DNA from 3 places in the Priestia sp. P5_B4 genome. Region 2 is predicted to be linked to each of the others. Evidence: predicted binding sites of a transcription regulator. Region 2 holds the regulator's gene; each other region holds the start of a gene.

Region 1 (7,423 bases), on a different contig from region 2:
GCTCACTTGCTTTTCCATCAAGTAGGCCGCCGTAAATTAAACTCTCTGCATACTGAGGAAGTAATACTTCTAAAATCTCTTCTTGTGATGGTTCAAATTCATAACCAACAAGTTTACCAGAAGGTTGAAGATCTGTTAGAGGCAATAGCTTCTTCTCCGTCACTTCTTGTGAAATCGTATTGATAAAGTGATTGTAGTATAAGTAAAGTTCATCAAACGTACCGTCTGCAAACATTTGAACTGTTTGTGAAGCGATTCCTTGAATGTCAGCAAAAGCTGGCTGATCTGCTAAGCCTGTGATTTCAAGCAAAACCGGAATGCCGCGTTTCACGAAGAAATCTCTCCCTACTCGTCCAATTGCAATCACACCGTATTCATCAGGTGATTGATGGCGTTCTTCAATAGCTTGAGATACTTTCCGCAAAATATTACTGTTATATGCTCCTGCTAGACCGCGATCTGAAGTGATTACGATGTAACCAGTCTTCTTCACACTGCGCGCAGTTAGCATTGGATGTGAAGCGCCTCTGCTGCCTAGGGCTACGCTTGAGACTACTTCTTGAATTTTTTCCATGTATGGAACAAACGATTTTGCATTTTGTTCCGCTCTATTCAGCTTTGCAGCTGAAACCATTTCCATTGCTTTCGTAATCTGGCTCGTTTTTTTCGTCGATGTGATTCGAGTTTGTATATCACGTAATGATGCCAAAGGTTTCACCACCTTGTTTTAGAAGATCACGTGGTATGAAAGGTGAACAAATGTTCACCTTCACCTTATTGAAAGATTGTCTTAACATACCATGCTGACAATATATTATTCAGATGCAATAAATGTTTTCTTGAATTCTTCAAGTGCTGATTCGAATACGCCAGCTTCAGGAAGTCCACCAGTTGTACGGATTGATTCAAGTACTTCTTTACGGTTTGACTCTAACCATGTTAAGTACTCGTCTTCAAAGCGCGTAATATCTGATACCGGAACGTCATCTAAGAAGCCTTTTGTTAATGCGTAAAGCACAGCTACTTGTTTTTCTACGCGAAGCGGTTTGTGTAAACCTTGTTTTAAGATTTCAACTGTACGCGCTCCTCGATTTAATTTTGCTTGAGTTGCTTGGTCAAGATCAGAACCGAACTGAGCAAACGATTCAAGCTCACGATAAGATGCAAGGTCTAGACGCAGTGTACCTGCTACCTTTTTCATCGCTTTAATTTGTGCAGATCCCCCTACACGTGATACAGAAAGACCAGCATTAATCGCAGGACGCACGCCTGAGAAGAATAGATCTGACTGTAAGAAAATTTGTCCGTCTGTAATCGAAATTACGTTCGTTGGGATATAAGCAGATACGTCTCCTGCTTGCGTTTCAATAAATGGAAGAGCTGTTAATGAACCTCCACCTTTTGCGTCCGATAACTTTGCCGCACGCTCTAATAAACGAGAGTGCAGGTAGAATACATCCCCTGGATACGCTTCACGACCTGGAGGACGGCGTAATAGTAATGAAAGTTCACGATAAGCTGATGCTTGTTTTGTTAAGTCATCGTAAATAACAAGTACGTGCTTACCGTTATACATAAACTCTTCACCCATTGTTACCCCAGCATATGGCGCTAAGAATAATAGTGGAGCTGGTTGTGAAGCTGATGCTGTTACAACGATTGTGTAATCTAGAGCACCGTGTTTACGTAATGTCTCTACTACGTTACGAACTGTTGATTCTTTTTGGCCAATCGCTACATAGATACATACCATATCTTGATCTTTTTGGTTTAAGATTGTATCGATTGCTACCGATGTTTTACCCGTTTGACGGTCACCGATAATTAACTCACGCTGTCCACGACCGATCGGCACAAGTGCGTCAATCGCCTTGATACCTGTTTGAAGCGGCTCATGTACTGATTTACGATCCATAACGCCAGGTGCAGCACCTTCAATTGGACGTGTTTTTGTTGTTTCTACTGGGCCTAAGCCGTCTACTGGCTGACCTAATGAGTTAACAACACGACCGATTAACTGCTCCCCTACTGGAACTTCCATGATGCGTCCTGTACGGCGAACTTCGTCACCTTCACGAATTTCCGTATATGGTCCTAAAATAATGATACCTACATTGTTTTCTTCTAAGTTTTGTGCCATTCCCATGACACCATTTGAAAATTCAACCAGTTCTCCAGCCATGACATTGTCGAGGCCATGAGCACGTGCGATACCGTCCCCAACTTGGATAACAGTACCTACATCACTCACTTTAATCTCAGACTGATAGTTTTCAATTTGCTGCTTGATCAGCGCACTAATTTCTTCAGCTTTGATGCTCATGAATTTCACCCCTATCTACGATCTGTGTGCAAGAAGTCCTCGGTGGATCGTTTCTAATTTGCTGCTAATGCTGCCATCATAGATACGATTACCAATGCGAAGCTTCACGCCGCCGATTAGGCTTTTATCTACTATATTTGAAATATTTAACGTATGTTTTCCAACTTTAGAAGCAAATGATTGTGAGATTGCTCTTTTCTCATCTGCACTTAAAGGTTTGACAGAATAAACAGTTGCATCTGCCACGCCACGTACTTCGTTCGCTAGGAAACGATACTCTTTTACCATCTCGCTAACAATTTGAATGCGGTGACGCTCTAATAATAGAAGAACCGTATGTTGAACAGTTGGTGAAAGTTCAGCAAATGCCTCACTTACAAACTGTTTTTTTCGCTCAATTGTAATTTTTGGATGAGTTAATACATCCATTAATTCAGGTGTTTTAGCAAACACCTCTTCAACGATTTGTAGCTGGTCTTGCATTTCATCGATCATCTGTTTTTCTGTTGCTAATTGAAAAAGAGCTAGTGCATAGCGCTTGGCTACAGCTGGTTGACTCATCGTACATCCCCTACTTCTTGGATATATTCATGAATTAACTTCTCTTGATCTTGTTCAGAAAGTTCTTTTTCAATAACTTTCGACGCAATTAAAACAGATAATGAAGCAACTTGCTCACGTAACGCAGCAACTGCTTGATCTTTTTGCTGTTCGATTTCTTGTTTTGCTGCAGCTTTTAGACGCTCAGACTCTTCGCGTGCTGCGGCAATGATTTCTTCTTTTTTATCTTCTGCAGACTTTCTAGCGTTTTCCATCATTACTTGCACTTCTTGACGAGATTGCTTTAAGATTTCACGCTGCTCTTCAACAAGCTTCTTCGCTTCCTCATTTTGCTTTTCTGCTTCATCAATCTCACCGGCAATATGCTCTTCACGTTTTTTCATGATTCCCATTACAGGACCAAACGCGAATTTTTGAAGTAACGCAAGTAGGATAAGGAACATCACTAATTGGAAAAGAATATCTCCACCATTAATGCCTGCTGCTCCTAACACAAACATGTTCGACACGGCCATGTTCACTCCCTTCAGAGACTCCACATATATAATTTACTTATTAAAGACATAAAGTAATGGCGAAGGTTCTTTTGAATGATCTTCGCCACATGTAACACATTATTATTTACCTTGTACCATGAATGCAATAACTACGGCGATAATTGGAAGCGCCTCAACTAAGGCAACCCCAACGAACATCATTGAAGTTAATGTACCACGTGCTTCTGGTTGGCGAGCTGTGCCTTCAATCGTCTTAGAAACGATAAGACCGTTACCAATACCAGCACCTAGTGCCGCTAAACCAATCGCAATTGCAGATGCTATTAAACCCATTTTATAAAGTCCTCCCTTAATATATATGATTTTGTTTAACTAAGTTTTGTTTTGTCCAAATTGGGTATTACTTGAACAAAGCTTTATAAATTAATGGTCGCTACTCACTTTGTGAGATAAATAAACCATCGTTAACATTGTGAAAATGAAGGCCTGAATTGCGCCTACAAAAATACTGAATCCTTGCCATAAAAGCATTGGAATAGCAGCTCCAATTGTACCTAGGAAGCCTGTTGTTGCTAAACCAGCTAGCAAGCTTAACAAAATTTCCCCAGCATAAATATTACCGTAAAGACGAAGGCCAAGCGTTAACGTATTGGCAAACTCCTCGATAATCTTAAGCGGGAATAAAAATGCCATTGGCTTGAAGTAATCTTTCGTGTATGCAGAGAACCCTCGCATTTTAATACCATAGTAATGTGATAGTACAACTACCATAACGGCTAACGTCAGCGTAATTGCTGGATCAGCGGTTGGCGATTTCCACCATAAGTTATGGTCAATCACGATGGCAAATGGAAGACCCAACATATTTGACACAAAAATGTACATAAGTAAAGTTACACCTAGCGTCAAAAAGCGGCCACCTGTTTTCCAATCCATATTGCTATTAACGAGTCCTTTAACAAAATCTAAGACCCATTCAATAAAGTTTTGTGCACCGCTTGGCTTCATAGCAAGAGTACGAGTACATAAAACTGCAATTAAGAATACAATAACAGAAGCTACGGTAACCATAAGCAAGTTACTTTGACTAAAAGTAAGGCCTAGAAACTCTATAGTTGGTGATTCATGACCCAACTGTGTTCACCTCTCTTTCTATCTTCTACGCATATTTTGAACAACTAAATCTATGATAATGACAACGTAATACGTCATTAATCCCACAACTACACTAATAATATGAAAGGTTTTTGGATAAGAGATGGTAATCACAACTGCGAGAGCAGCTGTTGCAAATCTTACAACAGTCCCAATTGAACGGGGCTTTTTCCCCTCATCCAACGCCTGTCCAAACTGCTCAAACTTTCTTACTAAGTTCCACAAATTATACAAACTCAGGGCGGTTCCTAAAATTAAACCTGCAAAAACAGCCTTATAACTTGTAAATCCCCAGCCGAGAACGTATAATGCTAACAAATACAATATGTATGAACGAAGTCTTGGAAAAACGTGCTGCAAATCCTGCATGAATTATTAATCTCCTGAAAAAAAATGGTGGACTGTCCGCAGCATCATAAAAACACCTGCTGCTAGCCCTGAAAGAAGGCCTAAAATCAAAAATAGTGGTTCGGTGTCAAGCCATTGATCAGCCCATCTTCCAGAGAATAAGCCAATTAAGACTGAACCTGCTAACTGTGATAGAATGATTGACACTAATGCCATCGCTTGCAAAGGATGACGGTTGCGATCTTTCATAAGCTCATACCCCTTTTGCAAAATTTTCTTTTTTCCGAATTCTCTATCGTTTTTATAGCTCAATATATGATAGAAAGGCAAAAAAAATTGCTAAAAAAGGTAAAAACAGCTAATAAAATACACAGAAATATCAACGGTTTTCACAGGTTGAAAACCTTATCATTTATATTCCCTGTAAGCATACAATAGCGTATATTTAATGTCAATGTGTTTAAGCTAAAAACTTCACAATCTCTTCTTATTGTTCACATTTCTGCCACACATAAAACCTCTTCAAATGAAAACATTTAAAGAGGTTCATTCAATCGTTATTGTACTGTTTACAACATGCTCTTGTCCATGCTTTTTCACAAATGCAAATATTTGGTACGCTCCCGGTACAAGCGATTCATCGATCGTTATTTTCCGTTTTCTCATGCCTCTTTCTACATCAACGTCAACATCTAAATACGATATAAACTGTAAAGACTGCTTATCAAAAAGAGCAACGCCTAACTCATCTGCTCCTTCAGGCAAAAACAGTTCATAACTATACGTATTTTTCTCTTTTTCCGCTGCTACTTGCAATCCCATGACACGGGGATAATCTGGAATGCTAACCATGTACATATAAGGAAGCGAAAATGTTTCACGTGAATCATTTATTTCCAAATATCCGTCATATATACCTTTATTTTTAAAACGGGGCTGCACCGATAAAGTGACAGCTATTTCTTTTGTCTGATGGGGCTGCACGGTGACAGGTAATGGAACATCCCAATTCACTCCTTCATCCCTTTTCGGAACGTTCAAGCGATACGTTTTTGCTTTATCAGACTGGTTATCAATTTTAAATGATAAGACTTTCTTTGATGGGCGCGTAAAAATACCGAAAGATAAAGAAGATGGATAAAATAAAGAGTCTGCTGTGACAGCTTTTGCTATTTGAATTCTCCCGGCTCCTTGTTCATATACGTGATACGTTTTACCATTTAGCTGCTGCATTACTTTACTTGTGTTCATCAATGAAGCTTTGACTTGTTCAGGAGACCAGTTCGGGTGAGCTTGTAAAATAAGAGCGCACGCTCCAGCTACATGGGGCGCAGCCATACTTGTTCCATGCATGCGTTCATATCCCCCAGGAACTGTACTATTAATGAAGTAACCAGGTGCGACGACATCCGGCTTGATTCCCCAAGTAGTCGTTACAGGTCCTCTTGAACTGAAAGATGTGAGCAAGTCTTGCACCACTTGCTTGCCAGTGCGTAAGTATGGCTGTTGAGACTGAATGTATTGATTAATGGTATCACCGTTTTTTTTACTTACCCATATCACTGGAATATTTACTGATTCTTGTAGTTTACCGATCATGTTTTTTTCAGTCGGACTATATAAAATAACGGCTTTTGCTCCTGCCTGTTCAGCTTGTTTAATCTTTTTTTCAACCACATTTCCTTCTGCTTTTAGCAAAATGACGTTACCCAACGCATGCTTTTGCTCTTTGAAGTATTCTTCATTTATTACACGCAGCGTTTGATTAAACGTCCATGGACGAGACCCTTCTACTGGCGCCATCATAATTTTTTCTTTGTTAAATCCAATTGTTAGAAATTGAACTGTTGTCGGGGAAACAGAAGCGCCAACCGAAATAGCTTTTCCCGCTGTACCTGGAGAGCCCACGGTCCATAAACCTGGACCTGAATTGCCGCTGGATGTAACCGTTACAATTCCTTTTTCAACAGCTCGATCTAACGCTAAGCTTGTTGGTAAATCAGGGCCATTCACATCATTTCCTAATGATAAATTAATAATATCTACATCATCTTGAATTGCTTTTTCGATAGCTAGAATAACACTTTCAGACGTTCCAGCTCCACCAGGTCCAAGAGCTCGGTATGCGTAGATCTCCGCCTGAGGTGCTACACCTTTAATATTTCCATTTGCTGCAATAATACCAGCTACATGAGTGCCATGCAGAGTAGGCTCTCCTTGCTCCCGAGTGGTTTCCATCGGCTCATAATCTTTATCTATTACATCATACCCTCCCCTGTAGGTTTGTTTTAAATCCGGATGAGAATAATCAACACCCGTATCGATGACGCCTACTTTGATCCCTTWTCCTGTTAAGCGCTGATTATGAGTATCAAATAAGCCTCTTACCTGTTCTGAGCCAATGAAGGTTACACTATTTTCTTCTGCAGCCTGGTAGTTTTTAATAGAATGTGAACCAATAATAGAAGGATTATGAGATAGTTTTTCCAAATCCGAGATGGAGCCGTTTAATGAAAGTCCTGTAAATACTGTGTGAAAT
Region 2 (7,423 bases):
ACTGGGCGGAACATTTAAAGTCATACAACAAACCCATTTTATTCATAGGCAATGATCTTCCCATGCATGAAGAGGCGTTAAAAGAAGTGCTGGGTAAACAAGCTGTATTTGCCCATGTTCAGCAGTTTAATCCAAGACCAAGTGAATTGGCTTTTTTAGGAATGAAGAAAGAGCCGCAGTCTGTGCATACTTTTGTTCCGAACTACATTCGTTTAGCTGAAGCCGAAGCTAACTGGCTTGCTTCACAGCAAAAAGGATAAAAGAAGGTATAAACATGAAACTAACAATTAAGTTTCGTTTAATGGAAGTTAAAGATATTGATCAAGTAGTGAAAATCGAAGAGAAGTCTTTTACGACACCTTGGAGTTCAGAAGCGTTTCAAAATGAGTTAACCAATAATCAATTTTCAACTTACATTGTGATGGAAGAAGGAGAAAATATTATTGGGTATTGCGGAACGTGGATTGTTATTGACGAAGCACATGTAACCAACATTGCCCTATTGCCAGACTACCGAGGTAAGGGACTCGGTGAATTGCTGCTGCGCAACGTGATGGACGTTCTTCGAAAACTAGGTGCTGTGTCAATGACATTAGAAGTTAGGGTATCTAATCATATTGCACAATCATTGTATCAAAAGCTAGGTTTTAAACCTGGAGGTATTCGTAAGAATTATTATTCTGATAACAATGAGGATGCATTAGTTATGTGGGTGAATTTATGAGTGAAAATCAATTAATTTTAGCATTAGAAACAAGCTGTGATGAGACAGCAGCGGCCGTGATTCGAAACGGTCATGAAATTGTAGCCAATGTGGTGGCATCACAAATAGAAAGCCATAAACGATTTGGCGGTGTCGTACCGGAGATTGCATCTCGTCATCATGTGGAACAAATTACGGTAGTAGTTGAAGAAACTTTAAATCAAGCGAACTTGACGTTTGCAGATATTGATGCAATAGCTGTAACGGAAGGACCTGGGCTTGTGGGAGCACTTCTTATTGGCGTAAATGCAGCCAAAGCGCTAGCATTTGCACACCAAAAGCCATTAATAGGTGTTCATCATATTGCAGGACATATTTATGCAAATCAGCTAATCAAAAAATTAGAATTCCCGCTTTTATCGCTAGTTGTATCTGGAGGGCATACAGAGCTTGTATACATGGAAAGTCACGGTCAGTTTAAAGTGATTGGTGAAACGAGAGATGATGCGGCAGGAGAAGCCTACGATAAAGTAGCCCGCACGTTAAACCTTCCATATCCAGGCGGACCTCATATTGACCGCCTTGCACATGAAGGAGAGCCATTAATTGATTTGCCGCGTGCTTGGCTAGAAGAAGGATCCTATGATTTTAGTTTCAGTGGGTTAAAATCAGCAGTTATTAACACTGTCCACAACGCGAAGCAAAAAGGTGAAGAAATTCTTCCACAAACACTTGCTGCTAGCTTTCAAGCGAGTGTTATTGATGTGTTAGTAACTAAAACGGTTAAAGCTGCAAAGGAATATAAGGTTAAGCAAGTGTTAGTAGCAGGAGGAGTTGCTGCTAATAAAGGACTTAGAGCAGCGCTAGAAGAAGCATTTGCAACATTATCAAACATTGAGCTTATTATCCCGCCGCTATCTCTATGCACGGATAATGCCGCAATGATTGGAGCAGCGGCAAGTGTACGATTTGCTCAAGGAAAACGCTCAGATATGTCATTAAACGCAAACCCCGGTTTAGACTTGGAAGAGTAAGAGACGAATGAGATTTATTTCTCATTCGTCTTTTTTGTGGATAAAAATGATTTATCAACAATATTCAATAAATTTAGAATTGACTGTGGATAATTATGTGGAAAAGTCCGTGCACTCAGTACACGGACATGTTATCAACAAGTTTTAATTATGAAAATCAGACAGATATCCACTATTTATTCACAGAGTGGATAAAGCTTGTCCTAAAGCGCACGAACAAGTAAATAGGGTGAATAAATACGAAAAAATATAGGCTATTCTTCTAGAAGTAGCTGTAATTCTTCCCACTCTTCCATTAATGTGGATAACTGTGAAGAAATTTTTTCATTTTCAACGTTTAATCTTGATACTTCTTCGTGGTTTTGATAAATTTCAGGATTACAAAGAAGTTCTTCATTCTCCGCTTGTGCGGCTTCTAATTTGTTTACTTCAGTTTCAATTTCTTCAATTCGGCGCGTTCGCTGCCTCATCAATTTCTTTTGTTCTTTATCTTGTTTATAAGACTGTTTATCTACTTTTACGGTACGTTCTTCGTTGGCTTTTATATTTTCTAATTCTTTGATTTCCTCTATTTCTGCTTTCTTTTCTACATAATAGTCATAATCTCCAAGAAATTCTTCTACTCCTTCAGGAGATAGCTCTGCTATTTTGTTTGCAATACGATTAATAAAATAACGGTCATGTGAAACAAATAATAGAGTCCCTGGGTAATCAATTAACGCATTCTCGAGTACTTGTTTGCTATCTAAATCAAGATGGTTAGTAGGTTCATCCAAAATTAAGAAATTAGCTTTTTGAAGCATAAGCTTCGCAAGAGCCAAACGTGCTTTTTCACCACCGCTAAGCGTCGAAACGATTTTCAGTACATCATCACCTGAAAACAGAAAATTTCCAAGCGCTGTACGAATTTCTTTTTCAGGTTTGGATGGGTAGTCATCCCAAAGCTCATTTAAAACAGTTTTATTAGACGTTAAATTAGCTTGCTCTTGGTCGTAATAACCAACCATTACGTTTGAGCCAAAAGAAATGGTTCCAGTCTTGAAGCTTAGTTTATCCACAATACCTTTTAATAACGTAGATTTCCCAACTCCATTAGGACCAACCAACGCAAGGCTTTCACCTTTTTTAATCCGAAGGTTTGCGTCTTGGACAACATATTTGTTTTCATCATATCCGATGGACACGTTTTCGAGATTTAAGACTTCATTTCCGCTTTGACGCTCAATTTCAAACGAAAAACTAGCTGATTTTTCGCCTTCGTTAGGTCGATTTATTAACTCCATTCGATCGAGCTGCTTACGTCTGCTTTGCGCACGTTTTGTAGTCGATGCGCGGGCGATGTTTCGTTGAATAAAATCATTCAGTTTTGCGACTYCATCTTGCTGCTTTTCGTACTGACGCAACTCTTTTTCATATCGCTCTGCTTTTTGTACAAGGTATTTAGAGTAGTTGCCCGTGTACTTGACCGTTGTTTTTTGTGTGACTTCATACACTTGATTTACGACCTTATCAAGGAAGTAACGATCGTGTGAAACAATTAAAATAGCTCCTTCATACCCTTGCAGAAACTGTTCCAGCCATGCTAAAGTTTCAATATCTAAGTGGTTGGTAGGCTCATCCAGAATAAGCAAGTCTGGCTTTGTTAAAAGCAGTTTTGCAAGAGCCAAGCGCGTTTTTTGTCCACCGCTCAAGGAGGAAATAGGGGTGCTATAGTCAAAGTTTGAGAAACGGAAACCGTGAAGAATAGATCGTGTATCCGCTTCATATTGATAGCCGCCTAAATCTTTGAAAGTTACTTGAAGCTGATCGTACTCTTTGGTTAGTTTTTCGTATTGAACTGAATCATTAAAAATGTCTGGATCGCCCATCTTCGTTTCAAGCGTACGTAATTCTTTTTCCATCTTCTTTAACGGAGCAAAGACTGTCATCATTTCTTCCCATATGGAGAGTGTTGACTCAAGAACTGTATCTTGTCCCATATAATCAATGGAAACACCTTTAGGTTTAATAATTTCTCCGCTGTCATAAGAAAGCTGCTCAGCAATAATTTTTAATAAAGTTGATTTACCTGCACCGTTTCGTCCCACTAGGGCAATGCGGTCTTTTGATTGTACTTCTAACTTTATATTCGATAAAATGGGTTCTGCCCCATAGTATTTTGTAATACCGTTCAATTGTAGAATAATCATTTTTTCACCTCTAGTAGTATATCCATAGTGTATTTTAACATATTTTCAACTACAAGTTCTTCCTACAAGCGTTTGTAATTTGTAGAGGGACAAGAACAAATGATGAAGCGAATGTTTTGATTCATGAAATAAAATGATTTTACCTGCACATTTTATACAGGATACTATGTTAAAATAAGAGATAAGTGCATCTCTGAACTTATATATGATGGATGTAGAAAATCCGTCATGACTAACAAACGGATCCTTTGAAGGGCTAATTGCTTCGTTCTAGCTACCGACTTTAAGTATTCCTGGATAGACAAAAGGCGTCGGGGTGTGAAGTGGAGTATATATAAAACAAGAGAAAAGAGAGAGAATTGGAAGCGCTACCTCAAGGCGGTTGAGGCTTTGTGAAAGGTAATGCAATATGACTTGAAAATGTTAGTAATGACATACATGAACTGAGGGGGTACAACGTGAACACTGAACAATTAAAAATACCACAAGCAACGGCTAAACGATTGCCGCTTTATTATCGTTTTTTAAAAAACTTGCATGCTTCTGGTAAACAGCGTGTTTCGTCAGCGGAGTTAAGTGAGGCAGTGAAAGTTGATTCTGCTACTATTCGCCGGGATTTTTCTTACTTTGGAGCATTAGGGAAAAAGGGATACGGCTACAATGTGAATTATTTACTTACATTTTTCCGTAAAACGTTAGACCAAGATGAAGTAACGAAAGTAGCACTGATTGGCGTAGGGAATCTGGGAACGGCCTTTTTAAATTATAATTTTATTAAAAATAATAACACCAAAATTGAGTGCGCTTTTGATGTGATAGAAGATAAAGTCGGTACAAAAGTAGGCGACGTGCCGGTTTATCACCTTGACCAATTGGAAGATTATATGAGTGATGATATCTCAGTKGCGATTTTAACCGTTCCTGCCACTGTGGCTCAGCAAATTACCGATCGTTTAGTGAGTTGCGGAATTAAAGGGATTCTAAACTTCACTCCTGCACGCTTAAACGTACCGGATGAGATTCGACTGCATCATATTGATCTGGCTGTAGAATTACAGTCGCTTGTCTACTTTTTGAAAAATTATCCTGTTGAATAAGATGGACTGTGTTACGATTTCCTTAAGTCTAAATTAATAAGGAGAGTGGGAATATGGGGATTGGAGCAGGTAGTTGGATTATTATTGCGATTGTAGCACTGCTTATTTTTGGACCGAAACGGTTACCGGAGCTAGGAAGATCAGTCGGGCAAACGCTTAGAGAGTTTAAGCATGCCGCTAGCGGTGCCTCAGAAGATCGTGAAAAAGATAAACAGCGTCAAGTAGATGACAAAGAGTAAAAGGGTGATCATAGTATGACCGAACAAGAAATGTCAATATATGATCATATAGGAGAGTTGCGAAAGCGCATTTTAATTGTTTTATTTTTCTTTGTCATTGCCACAATTGGCGGCTTTTTTATAGCGGATAAGGTTATTGTCTATTTACAGCATGCTGATGAGGCAAAAAATTTAACGATGAATGCATTTAGGCTAACAGATCCAGTTAAGATTTATATGCAGTTTGCTGTTATTATCGGCTGTGTACTTGCAGCTCCTGTTGCACTGTATCAACTTTGGGCATTTATTAGTCCTGGTTTATATGAAAAAGAGCGTAAGGTAACGCTTGGATATATTCCTGTTTCCATTTTTCTCTTTATCGGCGGTGTCTCTTTTTCTTATTTTGTGTTGTTTCCATTTGTCGTCGATTTTATGACGCGCGTTTCTGATGAGCTGAATGTAAACCAAGTGATTGGCATTAATGAATACTTTTCTTTTTTAATGCAGCTCACACTGCCTTTTGGCCTGTTGTTTCAGCTTCCTGTTGTCGTCATGTTTTTGACGCGATTAGGAATTATCACGCCTATGTTTTTATCTCAAATTCGAAAGTATGCCTATTTCGTACTGCTAGTTATTGCCGCACTTATTACACCACCAGAATTGCTCTCGCACATGATGGTGACAGTGCCGCTCTTAATTTTGTATGAAATCAGCATCATTATTTCCCGCATTTCGTATCGCAAAGTGTTAAAGGCAAGGGCAGAGCAAGAAAGAGAAGATGTTAGTATGTAAAAAAACCACTGTTTCAGTGGTTTTTTTATTTAGATGAATCATCTTGATTTTTATATTGCTGCTGCAACTTTTTAATTTTATAGTGCAAGATAAAAATGCGCACCGCAAATCTGAAATCGAACGCGGCTACGAGTGCAAATAAGATCGTGGGGAAATTCCACACGGTTTCCTGAGCATTTTGAATAGCCAGGTAGGTGAATAAAACCCCCATAATAATATAAATAAACCCTCGTGTTAAAGGGATATTCTTCATAAAAACATGCCTCCAAAAATAAACTTCATTTGTTCTGCTTGCTTTTGCATTTCTATAATTTTATCTGCAAAAATAGTTTGAGATAAAATAACGATTGTATTCATCAACACGTGAGCAATAATGGGTACAATAATTAGTTTTGTTCTTGCATAAAGGAATGCAAATACAAATCCCATGGCTGTATACACGAGCAAATGTTTAAAATCCCAGTGTACGGCAGCGAAAATAAGGGAACTAATAAATGCAGAGACAAAGAAATTATATCGTTTGTGAAGAGAGCCGAAAATAATCTTTCGAAAAATAATCTCTTCTAGAATTGGTCCAATAACAGACGTAACGACAATGAGGAACGGCGTTGCTTTAACAAGATTAACAATATTTTGTGTGTTTTCAGATACTTGGGTAATGCCAAGAGCGTGCTCAATCATACCTGCTACAGCTTGACCAGCCATAGCCAGGAACACCCCAAGGACTGACCAGACCACAGTTACCGTTGTTCCCGCATGTTCTATACGCATGGACATATCACGGCGCAGCAGCAGTAAGACAATAAGTAAACCAAGGATAAAGCTAATGATGGTCCAATAAGTCAAAAGCATGACATTCGCTGTTCGAACTGGATATTGATCAAACATTCCTGTTAATTTTAACAGCGGTATACCAACAACTCCTGAAAACTGCATAAGGATGTAGGTGAGGATAACATACCAATAACGTTTTTCCAATCTTCTATACTCCTTTAAAAGGTTTTTATGTATATATGTCGAAGAAGTACTGTACAGTTAGTAATTTCTTCTTGCTCGTATTGTAACATACATATTATTGAACAGAGAAAAGAATGCTTTATTTCTCAAAATCGTCGAAATCTAAAACTATTATATGTAGTTTTCGTAAATTTTAAATTTTTTTTGTTTAATACTTGCAAAAAAAACCCACTTTGTTTTAATATAATAATTGTGTTAGCACTCGTTGAGGTTGAGTGCTAATAAAAATGCAAACATATTATTTGAGGAGGTTGTTTCACTTGTTAAAGCCATTAGGTGATCGCGTAGTGATTGAACTTGTAAAATCTGAGGAAAAAACAGCAAGCGGTATCGTGTTACCGGACAGTGCAAAAGAAAAGCCACAAGAGGGTAA
Region 3 (4,315 bases), on a different contig from region 2:
ATTGGAGGGGAGGATAAGAGCAGTTAGTCGAATAGACGACGAAAATTTCTTTTGTGTTCCAAGAATTTGAAAACGCATTCAAATAAGTGCGAACTCAGTTAGAAATAGAACTTCTACTGTTACTTTTAACTAACTGCTTTTAACAACGCATGAAACAAAATCGAAACTCATTATATATTTTTTCTATTACCTTAGTTGCCGCTATCGGAGGGTTACTGTTTGGATATGATACAGCTGTAATATCTGGAGCTGAAGAATCATTAAAGGTGTATCTTATTGACAGCTTAGGGTTAGGATCTTTAGCACATGGTGTTACTGTATCAAGTGCTTTAATAGGATGTATTATTGGAGGCTTGGTATCTGGTTATTTTGCGACGAAACTAGGACGCAAACAATCACTTATACTAGCAGCTATTCTTTTTATAGTCTCAGCGTTAGGCGCTTCTTATCCTGAGTTTTTATTTTTCACAAAAGGAGAACCGACACTCTCTTTGTTACTTGCTTTTAACTTCTACCGTATTATAGGTGGGATTGGTGTTGGCTTAGCATCAGCCATTTGTCCCATCTATATAGGAGAAATTGCACCGGCAGATATTCGCGGCAGATTGGTATCGTTCAATCAATTTATGATTATTTTTGGAATGTTAGTCGTTTACTTCGTGAATTGGGGTATTGCAAATGGGGAAACCTTAGAATGGATTAATGATGTAGGTTGGAGATACATGTTTGCTTCAGGAGCCATTCCAGCTTTACTCTTTGCAGCACTCTTGTTTTTAGTTCCTGAAACGCCTCGCTACTTAGCTATACAGAATCAAGATCAAAAAGCTTTAGCCATACTAACTAAAATTAATGGATCTTCAGAAGCGAAATCAATTTTAGAAGATATTAAACAAACAATTTCTACCAATGTTTCGTCTGAAAAATTATTGGCATATGGAAAATTAGTTATCGTTGTAGGTATACTGCTTTCTGTATTTCAACAGTTTGTAGGAATCAATGTAGCTCTATATTATGCTCCGCGTATTTTTGAAAGCATGGGAGCAGCTAAAGGTTCTTCTATGCTGCAAACTATTATTATGGGATTAGTAAACGTTATTTTTACAGTAATTGCAATTTTGACGGTTGATCGTTTGGGAAGAAAACCTTTATTAATAACAGGGTCTATCGGAATGGCCATTGGAATGTTCGGTGTAGCAAGCATGGCTTTTTCAAACATCATTGGTATAGGGACGCTTGTATTTATCATTATTTATACAGCTTCCTTTATGATGTCATGGGGACCAATTTGTTGGGTGCTCATTTCAGAGATTTTCCCTAACAAAATTAGAGGTCGTGCTGTGGCTATTGCCGTAGCTGCTCAGTGGGCGGCTAACTATTTTATTTCCTCTACGTATCCTGTGATGATGGAATATAGCGGAGGATTAACATATGGTTTTTACGGTTTAATGAGTGTACTTTCTGCTTTATTTGTTTGGAAATTTGTTCCTGAAACAAAAGGTAGAACTCTTGAACAAATGGAAAATATGTGGAGAAAAAAACAAGGGGCTTCAAAGAGTAAGAAGGCCATATAACCATTGAGCTTTTGCTTAGAGGAAAGATGAATATAAACCTTTCAAAAACACCTAAACTATTTTTAGGTGTTTTTAATATGTAACCTTTATGAAGAAAGTGGATAGCTTTTTTAAAGGATATTGCTATAGTGATAAGCCTCTTTAAAAATAGAAATATAGTTTTTTTATGAGGAGTGTTTCATCGTAAATATAAATAACGGTGCAATGAATTTACAAAAAATCTGGGGGTATCCGCTATATACGGAATATCCTAAAGAATTAAAGTATGATCATGCTTCCTGGGTTCCCGCGTATCAGAATCGGAAAATGATTGATTGGATGTTTCAGCAGGTCAAACAAGCAAATCAGTAAGTGTTAAAGCTCAATACTTCATCTAGTACTTATAAAAAACTCTTTCAGTTAATAAAAACTGGAAGAGTTTTTTTCTTTTATTAGGATAGTCACAAGGCACCTTTTATTCCCCACAATTACCCAAATATGTGACGAAATTATGGTAAAGGCGTTCAAACTACATAAAAAGCGCTTCAAGTGTGATGAATATCACACCTTTTAATGATACAACATGATAATTTTTTAGGAGTAAGCAATATGTCATGACAAACTTCAATATGTTAGGAGGTTATTAGCCTTTTGATCTGTTAAGATGCATCTCTAATATGAACGTTTATATACCATTATTATGTACAGAGATTTAGAAGAAGGGAGCCTGAGCTTAGGTGAGAAAGCAAAAATCAATGCATATTGGCAAGTTAATCATTCTCTCCGTATTCATCACAATTTTTTTAGCAGGCTGTGATAGTCGTTATTTGATTTTAAATCCGCAGGGAGCGGTGGCTCAAAAAGAATACCAGTTAATTATTTTTTCCATAATTTTATGCACAATTGTTGTTATTCCTGTTTTAGGTCTGCTTGTGTATATCGTTTTACGCTACCGTGATAAGCCTGGAAACAAGGCTTCGTATCGGCCAGACTGGGACGATAGTAAGCGTCTTGAATTTATTTGGTGGGGGATCCCCATTATTATTATTAGTATTTTAGGTTTCGCTACGGCCAAGACGACGTATGACTTAGTAGATCCGCCGAAAAAAGATGTAAAGCCGCTAACAATTGAAGTAACATCCCTTGACTGGAAATGGTTATTTCAATATCCGGATCAAGATATTGCGACAGTGAACTATGTCAACATTCCAAAAGATGTGCCCGTTCAATTCYTGCTAACGTCAGATGCACCTATGAATTCTTTTTGGGTACCCGAGTTGGGAGGACAATTATATACCATGCCGGGAATGGCAATGGGGCTTTGGCTGCAAGCTGATCACAAGGGAGAATATTTTGGTTCGGGTGCTAATTTTACGGGTGAAGGGTTCGCTCATATGAATTTTAAAGTTAAATCTACATCGACAAAAGAATTTAATCAGTGGGTAAAGCAAGTGAAAGAAACATCACCAGCTTTAACAAAAGCTGATTATAGCAACCTTGCCCAACAAGGTCTTTCTCTAGAAAAATCGTATTCTACCATTCCTYAAGGCTTATTCCAAGAAATTGTCATTAAAAACGGTGGTCAATATTATAGTCAGCATCACCATATGAAAAATGAAGACATGAAGACTATGAATGTGGCTTCTGAAGAACAAGTACATGCACAGCATGAGCACCAGGAAGGAGGAAAATAAGTTGTTAGAAAAATTAAAAGATTTTTCATCTCATTTTTTTGTGACAGGAGAACCGATGATTTACGGAGCAGATGTCGCCATTTTATTAACATTAGCCGGTATTATTTTTGTTCTTACGTATCTTAAAAAATGGAAGTGGCTATGGCGTGAGTGGCTCACAACGGTGGATCATAAAAAAATTGGTATTATGTATATGCTTTCTTCATTATTAATGCTGTTTCGAGGCGGAGTAGATGCATTATTAATGCGTATGCAACTAGCATTCCCTCAGTGGCATTTTCTAGATTCTAATCATTACAACGAAATTTTTACTACACACGGAACCATTATGATTCTATTTATGGCAATGCCGCTTATGTTTGCGTTCTTTAACATTGTTGTACCTCTTCAAATTGGAGCAAGGGATGTCGCCTATCCTTTTTTAAACGCGGTAAGCTTTTGGCTATTTTTCTTTGGCGCCATGCTTTTCAATTTGTCGTTTGTAATCGGCGGCTCGCCAGATGCAGGATGGTTGAGTTATCCTCCGCTTTCTGGCATGCAGTTCAGTCCTGGACCGGGTCAAGATTTTTATATTTGGGGTATTCAAATATCAGGTATTGGCAGCTTGGCTTCTGGAATTAATTTTATTATGACTATTTTAAAAATGCGTGCACCGGGCATGAAACTTATGCATATGCCCCTATTCACGTGGTCCGTTCTAGCAAGCTGTATTATTATCATTTTCGCGTTTCCTGTATTAACCGTAACGCTTGCTTTATTGTTTATTGACCGCTTCTTTGACGGACACTTATTTACTATGACCGGCGGAGGAAATCCGATGATGTACATTAACTTAATTTGGATGTGGGGACATCCTGAAGTGTATATCGTTGTACTTCCTGCATTCGGCATTTTTTCTGAAATCGTTGCAACGTTTTCTCAAAAGAAGATATTTGGCTATAAGTCTATGGTTTTTTCAATGATGATTATTAGCGTTCTATCGTATTTCACATGGGTACATCATTTCTTTACGATGGGTGCAGGTGCTAATGTGAATGTGTTTTTTGCTATTACGACGATGGCTATCGGAAT

The links. The regulator Rex, encoded in region 2, represses fermentation and respiration genes when NADH is low (regulators of the CRP and FNR family bind a similar motif). The targets are predictions, from matches to a motif close to TTGTGAAATATTTCACAA.
Region 1: a site for Rex is predicted at 5,347-5,364, ahead of AC1DRF_RS08510 (AtpZ/AtpI family protein). Genes of this name have one in related genera too.
Region 3: a site for Rex is predicted at 2,100-2,117, ahead of AC1DRF_RS11125 (cytochrome c oxidase subunit II). Genes of this name have one in related genera too.

What each region holds. Positions count from the first base shown of each region.
Region 1 covers NZ_JBFULJ010000056.1:2,281-9,703, forward strand. The annotation lists gene AC1DRF_RS08475 (F0F1 ATP synthase subunit gamma) at 1-709, opposite strand, end outside; gene atpA (F0F1 ATP synthase subunit alpha) at 815-2,323, opposite strand; gene AC1DRF_RS08485 (F0F1 ATP synthase subunit delta) at 2,339-2,884, opposite strand; gene AC1DRF_RS08490 (F0F1 ATP synthase subunit B) at 2,881-3,399, opposite strand; gene atpE (F0F1 ATP synthase subunit C) at 3,502-3,714, opposite strand; gene atpB (F0F1 ATP synthase subunit A) at 3,805-4,515, opposite strand; gene AC1DRF_RS08505 (ATP synthase subunit I) at 4,534-4,905, opposite strand; gene AC1DRF_RS08510 (AtpZ/AtpI family protein) at 4,912-5,133, opposite strand; gene AC1DRF_RS08515 (S8 family serine peptidase) at 5,431-7,423, opposite strand, start outside.
Region 2 covers NZ_JBFULJ010000021.1:1,571-8,993, forward strand. The annotation lists gene tsaB (tRNA (adenosine(37)-N6)-threonylcarbamoyltransferase complex dimerization subunit type 1 TsaB) at 1-260, shown strand, start outside; gene rimI (ribosomal protein S18-alanine N-acetyltransferase) at 275-724, shown strand; gene tsaD (tRNA (adenosine(37)-N6)-threonylcarbamoyltransferase complex transferase subunit TsaD) at 721-1,737, shown strand; gene AC1DRF_RS04720 (ABC-F family ATP-binding cassette domain-containing protein) at 1,992-3,926, opposite strand; gene AC1DRF_RS04725 (redox-sensing transcriptional repressor Rex) at 4,385-5,023, shown strand; gene tatA (twin-arginine translocase TatA/TatE family subunit) at 5,077-5,262, shown strand; gene tatC (twin-arginine translocase subunit TatC) at 5,278-6,033, shown strand; gene AC1DRF_RS04740 (YdiK family protein) at 6,059-6,286, opposite strand; gene AC1DRF_RS04745 (lysostaphin resistance A-like protein) at 6,283-7,011, opposite strand; gene groES (co-chaperone GroES) at 7,311-7,423, shown strand, end outside.
Region 3 covers NZ_JBFULJ010000099.1:5,109-9,423, reverse strand. The annotation lists gene xylE (D-xylose transporter XylE) at 150-1,571, shown strand; gene AC1DRF_RS11130 (hypothetical protein) at 1,776-1,922, shown strand; gene AC1DRF_RS11125 (cytochrome c oxidase subunit II) at 2,306-3,244, shown strand; gene qoxB (cytochrome aa3 quinol oxidase subunit I) at 3,246-4,315, shown strand, end outside.